2 regions of the Chryseobacterium sp. 22543 genome follow, and region 2 is predicted to be linked to the other one. Evidence: riboswitches for the same ligand, from Rfam matches in the RefSeq annotation. Region 2 holds a riboswitch; the other holds the start of a gene.
What was found. Region 2 has a riboswitch for cobalamin ahead of metE (5-methyltetrahydropteroyltriglutamate--homocysteine S-methyltransferase). Riboswitches for the same ligand answer to the same signal wherever they lie in the genome.
Positions count from the first base shown of each region.

Region 1: linked by a shared signal. The riboswitch ahead of ACTJIP_RS03390 (TonB-dependent receptor plug domain-containing protein) and the one ahead of metE (5-methyltetrahydropteroyltriglutamate--homocysteine S-methyltransferase) in region 2 are both predicted to bind cobalamin.

Region 1 covers NZ_JBQENH010000001.1:771,351-779,609, forward strand. The annotation lists gene ACTJIP_RS03355 (cystathionine gamma-synthase) at 1-201, shown strand, start outside; gene ACTJIP_RS03360 (GNAT family N-acetyltransferase) at 271-717, shown strand; gene ACTJIP_RS03365 (DinB family protein) at 835-1,347, shown strand; gene ACTJIP_RS03370 (L-threonylcarbamoyladenylate synthase) at 1,650-2,198, shown strand; gene ACTJIP_RS03375 (nuclear transport factor 2 family protein) at 2,306-2,650, shown strand; gene ACTJIP_RS03380 (CCA tRNA nucleotidyltransferase) at 2,688-4,106, shown strand; gene ACTJIP_RS03385 (YncE family protein) at 4,269-5,324, opposite strand; gene ACTJIP_RS03390 (TonB-dependent receptor plug domain-containing protein) at 5,345-7,171, opposite strand; cobalamin riboswitch at 7,204-7,380, opposite strand; gene ACTJIP_RS03395 (T9SS type A sorting domain-containing protein) at 7,507-8,259, opposite strand, start outside.
Region 2 covers NZ_JBQENH010000002.1:878,458-886,716, forward strand. The annotation lists gene ACTJIP_RS09760 (CoA-acylating methylmalonate-semialdehyde dehydrogenase) at 1-678, shown strand, start outside; gene ACTJIP_RS09765 (acyl-CoA dehydrogenase family protein) at 777-1,937, shown strand; gene ACTJIP_RS09770 (enoyl-CoA hydratase/isomerase family protein) at 2,255-3,352, shown strand; gene mmsB (3-hydroxyisobutyrate dehydrogenase) at 3,451-4,335, shown strand; gene ACTJIP_RS09780 (enoyl-CoA hydratase/isomerase family protein) at 4,403-5,185, shown strand; gene ACTJIP_RS09785 (Lrp/AsnC family transcriptional regulator) at 5,270-5,731, opposite strand; cobalamin riboswitch at 5,927-6,112, shown strand; gene metE (5-methyltetrahydropteroyltriglutamate--homocysteine S-methyltransferase) at 6,287-8,259, shown strand, end outside.

The sequences.
Region 1 (8,259 bases), on a different contig from region 2:
GAGAAAGTAAGAGTATTCACCCTTGCAGAATCTTTAGGAGGAGTAGAATCTCTGGCTAACCACCCTGCTCTGATGACCCATGCTTCAATCCCGGCAGAAAAACGTGCTGAACTGGGGATCACTGATGATCTTGTTCGTTTAAGCGTAGGTATTGAAGATGCAGAAGATCTTATTGCAGATCTTGAGAAAGCTTTTTCTTAACATACTATAAACTAAAATGAGAAGGGTTAATCAATCCTTCTCATTTTATTATAACCACCAACCAATCATATGAAAAACACAAGAAAAGCAGTCATTTCCGACTTGCCTCAACTTGCTGAACTATTTGATCAGTACAGAATATTCTATCACAAGACCTCAGATATTTCTGCCGCGACAAGTTTTCTTCAGGAAAGACTTGAAAATAAAGATTCTGAAATTTTTGTTGCAGAAGAAAATGGTAAACTTACAGGTTTCGTACAATTATACCCTATATTCTCATCTACAAGAATGCAGCGCTACTGGCTGCTGAATGATCTCTACGTGAATGAAAACCATAGAGGAAAGGGCTATTCTAAAGAATTAATTGAAGAATCCAAGGAGCACTGCCGTTCATCAAAAGCATGTGGTATCCTTTTAGAAACAGGAAAAAGCAATGATATCGGGAATCAGCTGTATCCAGCCTGCGGATTTGAATTGTATGACTCTGTGAACTTCTACGAGTGGAGCAATTCATGAGTAATGAGAAATCAGTAATGAGTAATTTTATAAAATATATTCATTACTATCATTAACTTTCTGTTGCATTCTCTATACCCACACCCCGAAATCAATTTATAAAAACAAAAAAATAATATGACCGATTTTCAAAAATACATTCAAAGATATTTAGATCAGATTCCATCAGGGAACTGGCTAAACGAACTGCAGATATCAGCTGATAAAACCATAGGAATTTATTCTAACCTTACCGAAGAGCAGTCTCATTTTGCTTATGCAGAAGGAAAATGGACATTAAAAGGACTTCTACTCCATTTATCGGATACGGAAAGAGTTTTCCAATACAGAATATTAGCTTTCGCAAGAGGAGAAAAAAACAATCTTCCAGGGTTTGATGAAAATGAATATGCCGATCAGTCTTTCGCCAATGAAAGAACACTGGAATCTCTTCTGGAAGAATACAAGCTGGTGAGAAAGTCTTCCAAGATTCTATTAGAAACGCTTACGCCTTACGCCTTACAAAATACAGGTACAGCCAATGGCCATGAAATTTCTGTGGAAACCATCGGAAAGCTGATTGTAGGACATAATTACCACCATCTGAATATTATTGAGGAAAGGTATTTATCGAAGTTGGGATGGATGTAGGAGATTAAAAATAAGTTTTAATTAAGTTTTGGCTAAAGCCAGAGGATTTGTTCCTTTTTTATTTAAATGGGCTAAAGCTCATTTCTATTGAATAAGATAGCATACCTAATAATCGTTGAAACATTTTTTAAATGCGTCATAAAAACATCAATAGGAACGGGCTTTAGCCCGTTTTCACGTTTTACACCATTCCATTGGCTTTAGCCAAAACTTATCAACATAACCACATTTACATCCTGATTTTTTGTCTGAAATCCATAGATTTTCTACCTTTATCCACTCTTTGAATTTCACATACAATTATGGAACATATTATTGAAGTATTAAAATCCGGCGGAACAATTCTTTACCCTACAGATACCATTTGGGGAATTGGTTGTGATGCCACCAATATAGAAGCTGTCAATAAAATTTTTGACATCAAAAGGCGTGAGAAAAACAAATCCATGATCATTCTTGTAGAATCTGAAAAAAGACTTCAGGATCTGGTGGATGTTCCTGAAATAGCATGGGACATTATTGATCTTAGTGAAAAACCTGTAACGATCGTTTATGAAAATCCAAGAGGTTTACCCAAAGAACTTCTTGCGGAGGATGGAAGCATCGGAATACGTCTTGTAAAAAATGATTTCTGCAAAAAACTGATTACAAAACTGAACAAACCTCTGGTATCTACCTCTGCCAATTTCAGTGGTGAGAAAAGCCCATTGAAATTCTCTGATATTTCTGAGGAGATGATTGGTCTTGTAGATTATGCAGTGGAAGAAGACAGAGAAAAAGTTTCAAAATACGCTGGTTCTTCGGTGATCAAAATATGGAGTGACAACAGAATAAAGGTTCTTCGGGAATAGAAATTCTGAACCTTTTTGTTTATTTTTTAGAGTCTTGTCAGTTCATATCGGCAGGATTTCTTTTTTTTAATTCTATCTTTGCAAACTCAACTCATAAATTATTTGCTATGAATCATCAGGAATTTGCTCAAATATGGGTTAATGCATGGAATTCTCATGATTTAGAGACTATTCTTACCCATTATTCGGATGATATTGAGATTACAACTCCCATGATTGCGATGGCTACAGGCGGTAAAGAAAGTTCTTTGAAGGGAAAAGAAGCTGTCCGTGAATATTGGAGAAAGGCATTGGAAAAATTCCCAAATCTCCATTTTGACCTTATTCATTCTACAGCGGGAGTAGATTCAGCAGCATTATTTTATAAGTCGATTATGGATAAACATGCTGTTGAAGTCATGTTTTTTAATGAAGATGGAAAAATTAATAAAATGTATGCTCATTATGATTAATGGGTTACATGCGTAGAAATTGTCACTATTATTAACGATGAAAATTAATCTTAATCAAAATAAGAATTTAAAACTTTTTAAAATAATTTCTGAAGCAGCAGAAAGGAATAACCAGTCCGTGTATATTGTGGGTGGTTATGTACGTGACCTTCTGATGAACAGAAAAGCTTCTACAGATATAGACTTTGTAACAGAACAAAGCGGTATAGAGCTTGCTCAAAATGTAGCTCAAGATATAGATCCTAAATTAAAGGTTTCCGTATTCAAAACTTATGGAACAGCAATGATTAAGTATAAAGAACTTGATCTTGAATTTGTGGGAGCAAGAAAGGAAAGCTATACCGAAAACAGTCGAAAACCGGAAGTAGAAGGAGGAAGCCTTGAAGATGACCAGAAAAGAAGGGATTTCACCATCAATGCGATGGCTATTTCTTTAAATAAAGATAATTTCGGAGAACTGATTGATCCGTTCAATGGGGTTGAAGATCTTGAGAATGGAATTTTAAGAACTCCTTTGGAACCGGCTCAAACCTATTCTGATGATCCGTTGAGAATGATGAGAGCGGTACGTTTTGCTTCAACTTTAAATTTTAAAATTGAGGAAAACTCTCTGCAGGCTATCCAGCAGGAAGCGGAAAGAATCAAGATTGTTTCTATGGAAAGAATCATGGTAGAATTCAACAAGATTATGCTTTCTGAAAAACCGTCTGTCGGATTGAGGCTCATGGAGCAAACCGGTCTTATGAAGCTGATTATTCCAGAGCTGATCGAACTTAAAGGAGTGGAAGAAGTGGAAGGACAAACCCACAAAGATAACTTTTACCATACTTTAGAAGTTGTAGATAATATTTCTGTGAATACAGATAATCTTTGGCTTCGTTGGTCTGCCTTACTCCATGATATTGGTAAAGCTCCTACAAAAAAGTTTGTAGAAGGAACAGGATGGACTTTTCATGGACATGAGTTTTTAGGTTCAAAAATGGTTAAAAACCTTTTCCAGAGATTGAAATTACCTTTGGGAAGTGATATGAAATATGTTCAGAAAATGGTAAAACTTTCATCGCGACCTATTGCCCTGATCACTGATGATGCTTCAGATGCTGCATTGAGAAGACTTTTATTTGATGCCGGTGAAAACCTTGAAGATCTTTTTACCCTTTGTAAAGCTGACATTACAACTAAAAACTCCAAGAAACAGGAAAAGTTCAAAAGAAACTTTGAATATGTAGCGGTGAAGATCAAAGAAGTGGAAGAAAAAGATCAGGTAAGAAACTTCCAGCCGCCTATTACTGGTGAAGAGATTATGCAAATGTTTAATCTTAAGCCAGGCCGTGAAATTGGTATTTTGAAAGAGAAAGTAAAAGAAGCCATTCTGGAAGGTGAAATTCCCAATGAAAAAGAGGAAGCCACAAAATTTGTGATTGCTGAAGCGGAAAAACTGGGATTAACAATCTAATTCAATCTATAGCTAATATAAAAGCCCGGCGGGATGTTCCATCCCGCCGGTTTTTTTATTTTCACAAGGAAAACAAAGCCGGCCGGTTTCAAAAGAAACCGGCCGGAAAAAAACACAAATGATGAAAAAATAAAAAATTATTTTTTTATATACTGTGAAGTATTATGGATTCAGGTAAGTACCGTTAGCACCAAGACCTCCAGTTTTAATGGATCCCATCTTGCTCCCTGTAGCTGCTGAATATATTACCATTTCACTTTCTTCTGTAAACTTCTTAACGTCTGATGCAAAGATTCTTCCATCAATAACATTAAATCCATAAAGCGTATAATAAGGTCCACCATCCGCTGCTGTTAATAACGGACTTGCAGGAACTGTTGGTGTAGCTAAGCTTGTTGTATATACTTTATTGACAGAGCTGAAATAGAACTTATCGTTATCAATCTGAAGATTTGTAGCATTTGGAATTCCTGTCAAAGTAATTACCGGTGTTATAATTCCTGCGCTCGTAATCTTGTAGATATAAGAATCTGTAGCTGTTGAAGAAATTGTGTAAACATTGGATTTGTAAGATACAGTGTTTCCAATCTGACCATTCGGAATGGAAATTTCAGTTTTGCTATCGTTGGAAGTATTGATATACGTAATCTTATTTCCAAATCCTGATGAAGCATTCTGTACGAAAACATTTCCTCCTGCTTCTACTGTTTTATCAGAAACATCAGCCATGTTGATTTTACTTACAAATGAATAATCAGAAGCTTTATATTTCGTTACACTTTGAGTATTAGCAATGAAATTGGTGTTGGCAACATAAATAAATCCATTCGCAAAAGTAATTCCTCTTGGATTATCAAGCTGATCTGAAATGACTGCTAATTTCTTAAATGTATAACGGTCTACTACAACAATTTTGTTCGAGTTGTTTATCACAAGATAAGCCTTATTTCCGTCAAGACCAATGGTCTGAAGAACGTCACCTAAGATTTCTTTACTGTTGTTATAACCATATACATCCTCCTGCTTCAGGCTTAAATCTCTTGTAAGAAATGTTACTTTAGCCCCCTGGCTGTTGAAGTTACCTTCATTAGAGATAAAATATCCGTTCTGGTAAGTGATCGGAGACATTTCAAACTCTGCAGAGTCACTTGTACATGAAGACATGTTAAACAATAAAACCACTGCAAATAATACAGTTAAAAGTTTAGTTATTTTCATAATTTATTCAATTTAATTTTTTAAAAATTTATTGCCGCATACACACTATAGTTTCTTTTCGGTAAAGGATAAAAAGAAACCGTTTTATAATAAGTATTCGTTAGATTATTCACTTTAAATCCTAAAGTATACTTTTTTGCCAGTGTTGCTGAAACTCCCATATTTAAAAGAAAATAAGGATCTATTGCTTCTGATCTTTTTTCATCACTTGTAGTGTAAGTAACGCCATTCACCAGTCCCTGTGCGAAAAACTTAAAGAAACCGTATTCATAATCTACATTGGCCATTCCTCTGTGCATGGGAACATAAGGTCTTTGCATTTTCGTTTCCTTATCAATAGATTTTGCATAATAGTACCCGGCATTAGCCCGGATTTTATGATTTCCCAATTGTTTGCTGAAAGACAATTGAGATTCCAATCCGTAAGATTCAGATTTATTGACATTAAATGCCTGCCAATACCCCAAAGCAGTAGGCAGCCATACAATAAGATCTGTAATGTTCATATAATAAGGAGACAAAGTAAGTCTGAAATCTCCTACTCTGAACTCATTCACCATATCAAACTGGGTAGACGTTTCCGGTCTCAGATCTTTATTTCCTCCCGGCTCATAATAAATATCATTAAATGACGGATATCTGAAGTTTTTTGACACGTTAACGCTTACATCATACCATTTTGCGGCACTCCATTTTCCAGAGAATGAATACATAAACGGAGACTTCACATCTTCCACAAAATCTTTCTTAAATCCACCCTCAAAACGCAGGTCTTTAGTAGCAAAATACCTCAGCAACCCGGAAACAGAGCCAATATTTCTACTGACACTGGATATTCCGCTCTGATATCCTTCACCTTTATTGATCTGAAATTCTCCGATAAGATTAAAATTCCACTTAGAATTCAGAAAATAATTGAAATCATTTTTAAAGATATAGTTTTTCCCTGTTCCCCCACTTGATTTAGGCTGGTTTAACGAACCGAAATACTGAAAGTTTTCTTCTGTATAGGCCGCTTTAAAAGAGTTGCTGAACTTAGTTTTATTCCAGTCCCAGGAAAGAAGGCTTCTTATACTTTGAGTTTTATATTTTGTTTTTGTTCCCGTTTCTTCATACACAGGATAATGCTGTGAAGAATCGAAAAACTGGCTTTGCCACGAAATTTTATGATCGTTGGTTATTTTATAGGATGCACCTGCATTGAATGTGGTATTATAGTAATTTCCATTTCTGTTGATATACTTCAGATCGCTTACCTCATAATTGTTTTCACTTACAGAATAATTTCCGGAAGCTTTAAAACTGAACTTATCATTGCTGTAAGAACCTTTTACAAAATTATTATAGGTATTAAAGGAAGCCACCTCAGAAAATAAAGAACCATGGAAACCTTTATTAAAATCAAGGGTATTATTCAGGTGAATACTTCCCCCAATGGCACCACTTCCATAGACTACACTTCCACCGCCGGCTTTTATACCGATCTGATCATAGCCAAACAAAGCAATATTATTGATATCTCCCTGTCCTAAAAAACTGGAGTTGATATTAATCCCATTCCATACAAATGCAGTCTGCTGAGCGGTAGTACCCCGGAAAGATGGTGAAGAAACAGCCCCTCGGCCATTTTCTTTGATAAAAACCTGTGACTGAAATCTCAGGAGCTCTGAAAGATTACTGGAGTTTTTCTCGGCCTCTTCTGCCGAAATTATTTTTACGGGATGAAAAAGTTTCACCCTATTCATCTGGTTGTCGAAGACATAAATAGTGTCTATGGTTTTCTCTTGTCCAAAAAGAAAACAGCCATAAGATGAAAAAAGCAGTACTAAAGATCTTTTTATATCCATACTTTTTTACTTTTCCTCCGAAAGCAATATGTTTTTTGATTATAATGTTGGCAGGTCTCCTGACTTTCGCATTCTGCTCCTTCCCGTTTTAGACAGTGGTTGTTTGCAGAAACTTTTATTGCGATTTACAGTTGCGGGGACAGTATGGGAGTTACACCCAATTCCCTTTTCATTCCAAAATACTGGAAACCAAAATTTTTGCAAAGATAGTTTTTTATATGTATTTGCCAAAAAACCGGCTTTTACATCAAAAATTTCAGACTTTTACAAATAAAAAACAGCCGCTTTCAAAATTGAAAACGGCCATCATCCCACTACTTTACTATTTATATATGTTATTTTTTAATGAATTTATAAGCTTGTTTTTCTCCTTTCACAGAGTATTGCAGAATATAATCTCCTTTTGATAAAGATGAAACATCAATTTGTCCTTCCACAGTATTGAACGATTTCACCCTTTGCCCAACCATATTATAGATTTCTGCTTTTTCTATTTTTCCTGTTCCTTTAAAATAAAGCACATCAGTTACAGGATTAGGATAAATGCCAACACTGTTTTTCTCTTTCACGGTATCATTTACTGATAAGAATTCAGAAGTATCCAGATAAAAAGCAACTATTTGACCTGAAGCATTCGTCCCTGATCCGGCAATTTTCTTTCCGTCTTGTGAAATCGCCAGAGGAAGTCCCATCGTTACTCCATTCGTTGCAATTCCTAAGGATACTGCATAATCATTCAGATTAATTCTTCCGGCAGATGCAGTCCAGATAAAACCTTCTCCCGACATTGGAGGTGCTCCAAATGCTCTGTAAAAACCAATAACTCGTGTTCCATCAGCTGAAATTCCTGTAGCTCCTCCTTTGAAATTGAACGAAGCATTAGGATGTGTTATATAAGTCAGCCCGCTTGTAGCATTCCAAACATAAGGATTAGGATTTGCAGATCCTATAATGGTATTTCCGTCAGCCGAAATTCCGCCTGCTTCTCCTACATTATTCCCGTTATTATCTGTAATAAAACTTTCTACTCCATCCTGCCATTTTGCACCGCTTCTTGTTCCGGTTGGCTCATCCTGCCACCCTACAAT
Region 2 (8,259 bases):
TCCTGTGGTGCGGCCGGTCAGCGTTGTATGGCGATCAGTGTGGCTGTATTGGTAGGAGAGTCTCAAAATTGGATAGAAGATATTAAAACTGCTTTAAGTACAGTAAAGCCAGGGGTCTGGTCTGATGAATCAGCTGCATTTGGCCCATTGATCAATAAGCAATCTAAAGAGAAAGTAGTAAGGTTGATCAAAAGTGCCTACGATCAGGGAGCAGAAGTCCTCCTGGATGGAAGCAGCTATACCGTAGAAGGCTATGAAAACGGATATTTTGTAGGCCCTACCTTATTTAGCAGTGTTTCTGTGGATATGGACATCTACAAAGAAGAAATTTTCGGGCCGGCATTGCTGTTATTAAAGGCAGAAACCTTAGATGAAGCGATAAGGATCATTAATGAAAACCCATACGGAAACGGAACCTCAATTTTTACTAATTCAGGAGCCGCTGCAAGAAAATTCCAGCATGAAATTGAAGTAGGGCAGATTGGTGTCAACCTTCCGATTCCTGTTCCGCTGCCATTTTTCTCTTTTACGGGATGGCGGAAATCATTCTTTGGCGATCTGCACTCTTATGGAAAACAAGGCGTTCGTTTCTATACCGAAACCAAAACCATTACCGCCCGCTGGTTTGAAGAAGATGTGCCGGGAGGAAGTGTGAATATGACCATCAACTTAAAATAATGTAAAACGGATAATTGAGATAATTAGCCTTCTCAATGATCCATTTTTTTACATTCAATTATTCATTCTCAATTCAAATAAATTTTCAATTTAATACTATGGAGTTTAACCTAAATGAAGATCAGCTGGCATTTCAGGATGCTGCGAGAAAGTTTGCTGAAAAAGAGCTGTTTCCATATGCTTCAGAATGGGATGCTGAAAAGAAATTTCCCAAAGAAGCTATTGTTAAGGCCGGAGAATTGGGCTTCTGTGGTATATACACCAGTGAAGAAGCCGGAGGATTGGGACTATCACGGTTGGATGCTGCCATTATATTTGAAGAATTAGCAGCAGCATGTCCTTCTACTACAGCCTATATTACCATACACAACATGGTTTCATGGATGGTTGATGAATTTGGAACTGATGAAATCAGGAAAAAATTATGTCCGGATCTGGCATCAGGCAGACTCTTGGGCTCCTATTGCCTTACTGAACCAGGCTCAGGCTCAGATGCAGCAGGTTTGAAAACAACAGCCGTCAAAAAAGGAAATAAATATAGTATTAATGGAACCAAAGCATTTATCTCCGGGGCAGGTGAAAGTGATATATTAATTGTCATGGCCCGTACGGGAGAATCTGGCACCAAAGGAATCAGTGCATTTGTAGTACCTGCAGATGCTCCGGGAATCAGTTTTGGAGAAAAAGAAAAAAAGCTGGGCTGGAATACACAGCCGACCCGTTTTGTGTTTTTAGATCATGTGGAAGTAGAAGAGAAATATCTTTTAGGTACATTAGGGGAAGGATTTAAAATAGCTCTGAAAGGATTGGACGGAGGCCGCATCAATATTGGCACATGTTCCGTAGGAGCAGCACAGGGAGCAATCAATCAGGCTCAGCGCTATATGCATGAAAGGCAGCAGTTCGGAAAATCTTTGGCCCAGTTTCAGTCTCTTCAATTTAAAATTGCAGATATGGTGACGGAGTTGGTCGCAGCCCGTCAAATGGTACAGTTGGCAGCATTTAAGCTTGATTCCAAAGATCCCAATGCCACTACTTATTGTGCCATGGCGAAAAGATTGGCTACGGATATGAGCTTTAATATATGCAACGAGGCCCTTCAGATCTTAGGCGGCTATGGCTGTACACAGGATTTTCCGGTTGAAAGGCTGATGCGTGATGCCAGAGTACATCAGGTAGTGGAAGGAACCAATGAAATTATGAAACTCGTGATTTCAAGAAAGATCCTTGAAGAAGGAGCCACTTTACAAATAAGATGATAAACAGAGTTTTCATATTTAACTTAGAAGCTGTTTAAACTTTATTATTAATTATTTTAACCACAAAAGACACAAAAGCTTTTATTTTAAAACACTTTAGTTCACTTAAGTAAGGCTAAAATGATGTCTCAGAAAAGCTCACATAAGATGAAAGTCAAAGATTTTCACAAAACTTAGGTGTACTTTTTATCCATAAAGCCAGGCACTAAAGAAACTTAAGTGTTTAAAACTTTTGTGACTTTTGTGGTTTGATAAAGTTTAGACAACTTTTTAATAATAATTTTCAATTTTCAACTCTCAATTTTTAATTAAATACCATGAGTGTAATTATAACAGAAATAAAAAATAAGGTCGGGATTATTACTCTGAACTCTGAGAAAACCCTCAATTCGCTGTCATTGGAAATGATAGAAGAACTGAAAGTTATCTTGGAAAACTGGAAGACTTCTGATGAAGTAGCCTGTATATTCCTTCAGGGAGCTGGCGAAAAAGCATTCTGTGCAGGTGGTGATGTAAGAAAATTACATGATGCTATTATTGCGCAGCGTAAAGTAGATGCTTCAAAGGTTCCACAGGACTGTTTCGACTTCTTTTCAAAAGAATATCAGGTAGACTATGCCATTCATACCTATCCAAAACCTGTCATCGTCTGGGGACACGGAATCGTTATGGGAGGCGGAATTGGTTTAATGGTAGGAGCCTCACACCGCATCGTTACAGAAAAAAGTAAACTGGCAATGCCTGAAATTACAATTGGACTGTATCCTGATGTAGGGGGAACCTGCTTTTTGAATAAAATGCCTTCCGCCTATGGAGTTTATTTAGGATTAACAGGCGCAAGACTGGATGGAGCAGACTGTAAATTCTTAGGACTGGCAGATTATTTTATAGAATCTTCCTCAAAAGAAACTGTTCTGAATGCCCTTCAACAGGTAGACTGGGACGGAGCATCTCATAAAACTGTTTCCCATATTCTCGAAAATATTTCAAAAGAAGTCATTATTCCTGAGTCTCAGGCGGAATTACACGCTTCTTTTATCAAGCAGTTTGAAGAAATCAACTCTCTGGAAGATTTCAGAAAAATATTGATCAGCCATAATGATAAAGATGAATGGATTAATAACGGTGTGAAAAGCTTTGAAGCCGGATCTCCAAGTTCAGCACACATTATTTTCAGACAATTGAAACAAGGTAAAGATCTAAGTCTTGGAGAGGTTTTTCAATCTGAACTGAATCTGTCGTGTCAGTGCTGTATCCACCCTGATTTTGCAGAAGGAGTAAGAGCATTATTGGTAGACAAAGACATGTCTCCGAAATGGCATCCCGCAACATGGGAAGAGATTACGGAAGAATGGATAGATTCTTACTTTAAAGAATTGAAAATGGAAAATGAAACATTGAGAATGGAGATTTAAGTATTGAAAATAAGACTTTTATGACATCCATAGATGTTTTTAATCAATAGAGAACTTTGAACCCTCAACTTTAAACTTTAAACTTTAAACTAAAAATTATGTCAAATATAGCATTCATAGGATTAGGAAATATGGGTGGGCCAATGGCTATTAACCTGATCAAAAAAGGTCATCACGTTGTGGGTTTTGACCTTTCGGAGAAAGCTTTGAAAATACTGGTGTCAGAAGGAGGAAAGGCTGCAGGATCTGCTGTGGCCGCTTCTGAGGATGCAGATGTAGTGATTTCAATGCTGCCTTCCGGAAAACACGTAGCTGATCTTTATTCAGAAGATTTTATAAACAGCCTGAAACCAAACACATTATTAATTGACAGCAGTACCATTGATGCAGTTACAGCCCGTACAGTGGCTGAACTTGCTGTTTCAAAAGGCTGCAGAATGATAGATGCACCCGTTTCCGGAGGAACTGCCGGAGCTCAGGCAGGTACACTCACCTTTATTGTGGGTGGTAAACAGGATGACTACGAAAAAGCCAGGCCGATACTCAAGTGTATGGGACAGAATATATTTCATGCCGGAGAATCCGGGGCGGGTCAGGTTGCTAAGATCTGTAATAATATGCTGTTGGCCATTCACATGATCGGAACTTCAGAAGCTATCAATCTGGGGGTGAAACATGGTCTTAATCCTCAGGTTTTAAGTGAGATTATGCAGAAGAGTTCCGGGAAAAACTGGTCCTTGGATGTTTATAATCCCTATCCGGGAGTAATGGAAAATGCTCCGGCTTCCCGTAATTATTCTGGTGGTTTTGCCGTAGACCTGATGACAAAAGATCTGGGCCTTGCTGCAGAAGCGGGTTTGGAAACCAAAACATCTACACCTCTTGGCAATACCGCATTGAATTTGTACAGAATGTGGAGCGAATCCGGAAATGGAAAAACAGACTTTTCAAGTATTATTCAATTTCTAAACAGAGACCTTTAAAAATTGAATAGAAGGTAAATACTGTCTATGATTACTTTTTAATAATTATCAACTATCAATTAAAAAAATGACTTTCGAAACATTATTATATCAACAAAACGGACCTGTCGGAACGCTGACGATAAACCGTCCGCAGGCATTAAACTCCTTGAATGAACAGGTTTTACAGGAACTGAAATCATTTGCCAGCAAGATAAGATCAGATAAAAATATCAGAGTATTAATTATTACCGGTTCCGGGGAAAAAGCTTTTGTTGCAGGGGCTGACATTAAAGCCATGCAGCAAATGACTCCCGCAGAAGCAGAGACTTTTTCTATTGCTGCACAAACTGCTTTTAATGCTATTGAAGAACTTCCGTTTGCTGTGATAGCTGCTGTGAACGGTTTTGCATTGGGAGGAGGGTGTGAACTGGCATTATCCTGTGATATTATCCTGGCTAGCGGGAAAGCAAAATTTGGACTCCCTGAAGTGACATTAGGATTATTGCCTTGTTTTGGCGGAACCCAGCGTCTGCCAAGAGCTATCGGATTATACAAAGCAAGGGAAATGGTTTTCTCCGGAGAATTTTATTCCGCAGAAGCTTGTAAAGATTTTGGTTTTGTCAATCATGTTTTTGCGCCCGAAGAATTACTCAACGAAGCTCAAAAACTGGCAGAAACAATTGCCGCAAGAGGACCTGTAGCTGTGGCAAAAGCGAAACAGTCTTTAAATACAGGATTTGAACTGCACATTACGGATGGGTTAAAACAGGAAGCTGCATTATTCGGAGAGTTGTTTACAACAGAAGACCACCATGAAGGTATCGGGGCATTTATAGAAAAAAGAACCCCGGACTTTAAAGGAAATTAATACATTGGAAGATAGAGAATTGAAAATAGCATGGTTTAAGTTAAGTATCATTTTCCATTTTCAATTCTCAATTTTTCATTTTTATTATATGGTGATTCCATGATTGTTTTTCACCTCAGCCATGACAAACGTACTGTGAGTGCTCCCTATAGAATCTACAGATCCCAGTTTATTAAACACAAAATCCTGGTAATGTTTCATATCCCGTACCTGAACTTTCAGAAGAAAATCAAAATCTCCGGAAATATTGTAGCATTCTGCAACTTCTTCAATTTCTAAAATTTCTTTCACAAAATCATAACCTACAGATCGGTCGTGAATTTTCAGCTTAATCTGACAGAAAACCGTAAACCCACGGTTGAGTTTTTCAGCATCAAGAACAGCGGCATATCTTTTCACAAACCCTTCCTGTTCCAATCTTTTTACTCTTTCAAAAACAGGTGACGTGGAGAGGTTCACTTCTTTAGCAAGCTCTTTAACGGTCAGTTTTGCATTTTTCTGGAGCAGCCTCAGCAGCTGTACATCCTTATCATCGAGTTGTTCCACAGAATATTATTCTTTTAGATTATAAAAACAGTCAAATGTAAAGAATTATATGCTTTTTACTGTGTTTTTTAAAGTTTATTTTGCTTAATTAATTAGCTTTTATTGTATGTTTATTCTGTATTGTTAATTTTACACAAGATTAAAAACTTTTACTGATGACTATCATTACAGGTAAAAGTACAGTTCTTTAGAGATACTTCATCAAACAGGAAAGGTTTTACGTAACGTAGATTAATAGGGAATCGTGTGAGAATCACGAGCTGTCGCGCAACTGTAAGTAACATACCAAAGGTTTCTGTCCTTATATATCCACTGCCAAAAGCGGGAAGGATGATGGAAACTGTTACAAGTCAGGAGACCTGCCTTTACTGAATTGACGATGCTTTCGCGGTCTGAAGCTTTGGGTCATACAGATGATATATCGGATTTATACACTTTCTCTGTAAGGGAATTGTATTGTTTGTTATATCATGATCCTGAAATTTTTATCCGTTAAAACATTACGAAGCATTTTTAAAAGACTTTACCATTAAGTTTAATTAAAAAGTAAAAAAAATGCAAACTCACATTCTGGGCTATCCGCGTATTGGTAGCAAAAGAGAACTCAAAAAAGCCTGCGAGCAATATTGGTCAGGTAAAATCCTTTTGGAAGAACTTCTGAATACGGGCAGAAATATCTGTAACCAAAACTGGAACATTCAGAAAGAAGCCGGTATAGACCTTATTCCCTGTAATGATTTTTCATATTATGATCAGGTATTGGATATGAGTCTTGTGGTAGGGGCAATTCCCACACGTTATCATGAAGTAGTGCTTAAAAAAAACAATTCTGAGCTGGATCTTTATTTTGCCATGGCAAGAGGATATCAGAAAGAAGGACTGGATATCACAGCGATGGAAATGACAAAATGGTTTGATACCAATTATCACTATATCGTTCCCGAGTTTTATAAAAATCAACAGTTTAAACTGAGTTCAGATAAAATTTTCAATGAATTTGCAGGAGCAAAGCAGGCAGGAATCAATGCAAAACCGGTCATTATCGGACTGGTTTCTTATCTGTTGTTAGGAAAAGAGAAAGAAGAAGGATTTGATAAACTGGATCTGGCTGCAAATCTTCTTCCCGTATATACAGATATCTTAACAAAACTTCAGGAGCAGGGCGCAGAGTGGATTCAGTTTGATGAACCGTTTTTAGCGTTGGACTTAACGGAGAAAGCGAAAGAAACTTATCATTTTGTTTACGCTGAAATAAGAAAACGTTTCCCAAAACTGAAATTTATTGTTGCCACTTATTTTGAAGGATTAAATGATAATTGGCCACTTGCCACCTCACTTCCTGTGAATACTTTACACATTGATTTGGTTAGAAACCCTGAACAGTTAGATGATATTCTGAATGGTATTCCGGAAAGCTTAAGTCTTTCATTGGGTGTGGTTGACGGAAGAAATATCTGGAAAAATGATTATGAAAAGTCTTTGTCTTTCATTCAAAAAGCAGTTGAGAAATTAGGATCTGAAAGGGTTTTAATTGCTCCTTCCTCTTCATTACTTCATTCACCTTGTGATCTGGATTTTGAAACCACACTTAATCCGGAAATTAAAAACTGGCTGGCTTTTGCCAAACAAAAAGTGGCAGAAGTGGTAACGCTTAAAGAACTGGCATCCGGAACAGAGAATAAACAGATTCTTGCTGCTTTTGAAGATAATAAAAAAGCAATTGCAAGCAGAAGAACATCTTCTCTTATTCATAATGATGACGTGAAGCAAAGAGCAAATGCGGTTACTGAAAAAGATGCTCAAAGGATAAATACTTTCAAAATCCGTAAAGAAGAACAACAGAAAGTACTGCAGCTTCCTTTATTCCCAACAACAACCATCGGATCATTCCCGCAGACCACTGAGGTAAGAAGCTGGAGAGCAAAATTCAAAAAAGGAGAGCTGACGGCAGAGCAGTATGATACCTTACTGAAAGAAGAGACCCAGAGAACGATTAACTGGCAGGAAGAAATAGGGATAGATGTATTGGTTCACGGGGAATTTGAACGTAATGATATGGTGGAATATTTCGGAGAGCAGCTGGAAGGTTTTGTATTTACAAAAAATGGCTGGGTACAAAGCTACGGAAGCCGTTGTGTAAAGCCTCCTGTGATCTTCGGTGATGTTTCCCGCCCGACACCAATGACGGTATATTGGTCCCAATATGCACAATCCCAGACTGAAAAATGGGTAAAAGGAATGCTCACAGGTCCTGTTACGATCTTACAATGGTCTTTTGTACGTGATGATCAGCCCCGTTCAGAGACGTGTAAGCAAATTGCTCTGGCTATCCGTGATGAGGTTGCGGATCTTGAAAAAGCAGGAATCAGAATTATTCAGATTGATGAGCCTGCGATAAGAGAAGGGCTTCCATTAAGAAAGACAGACTGGCAGAACTACCTGAAATGGGCCGTAGAAGCTTTCAGAATTTCAGCAAGCGGAGTGGAAGATGCTACACAGATTCATACCCATATGTGCTATTCGGAATT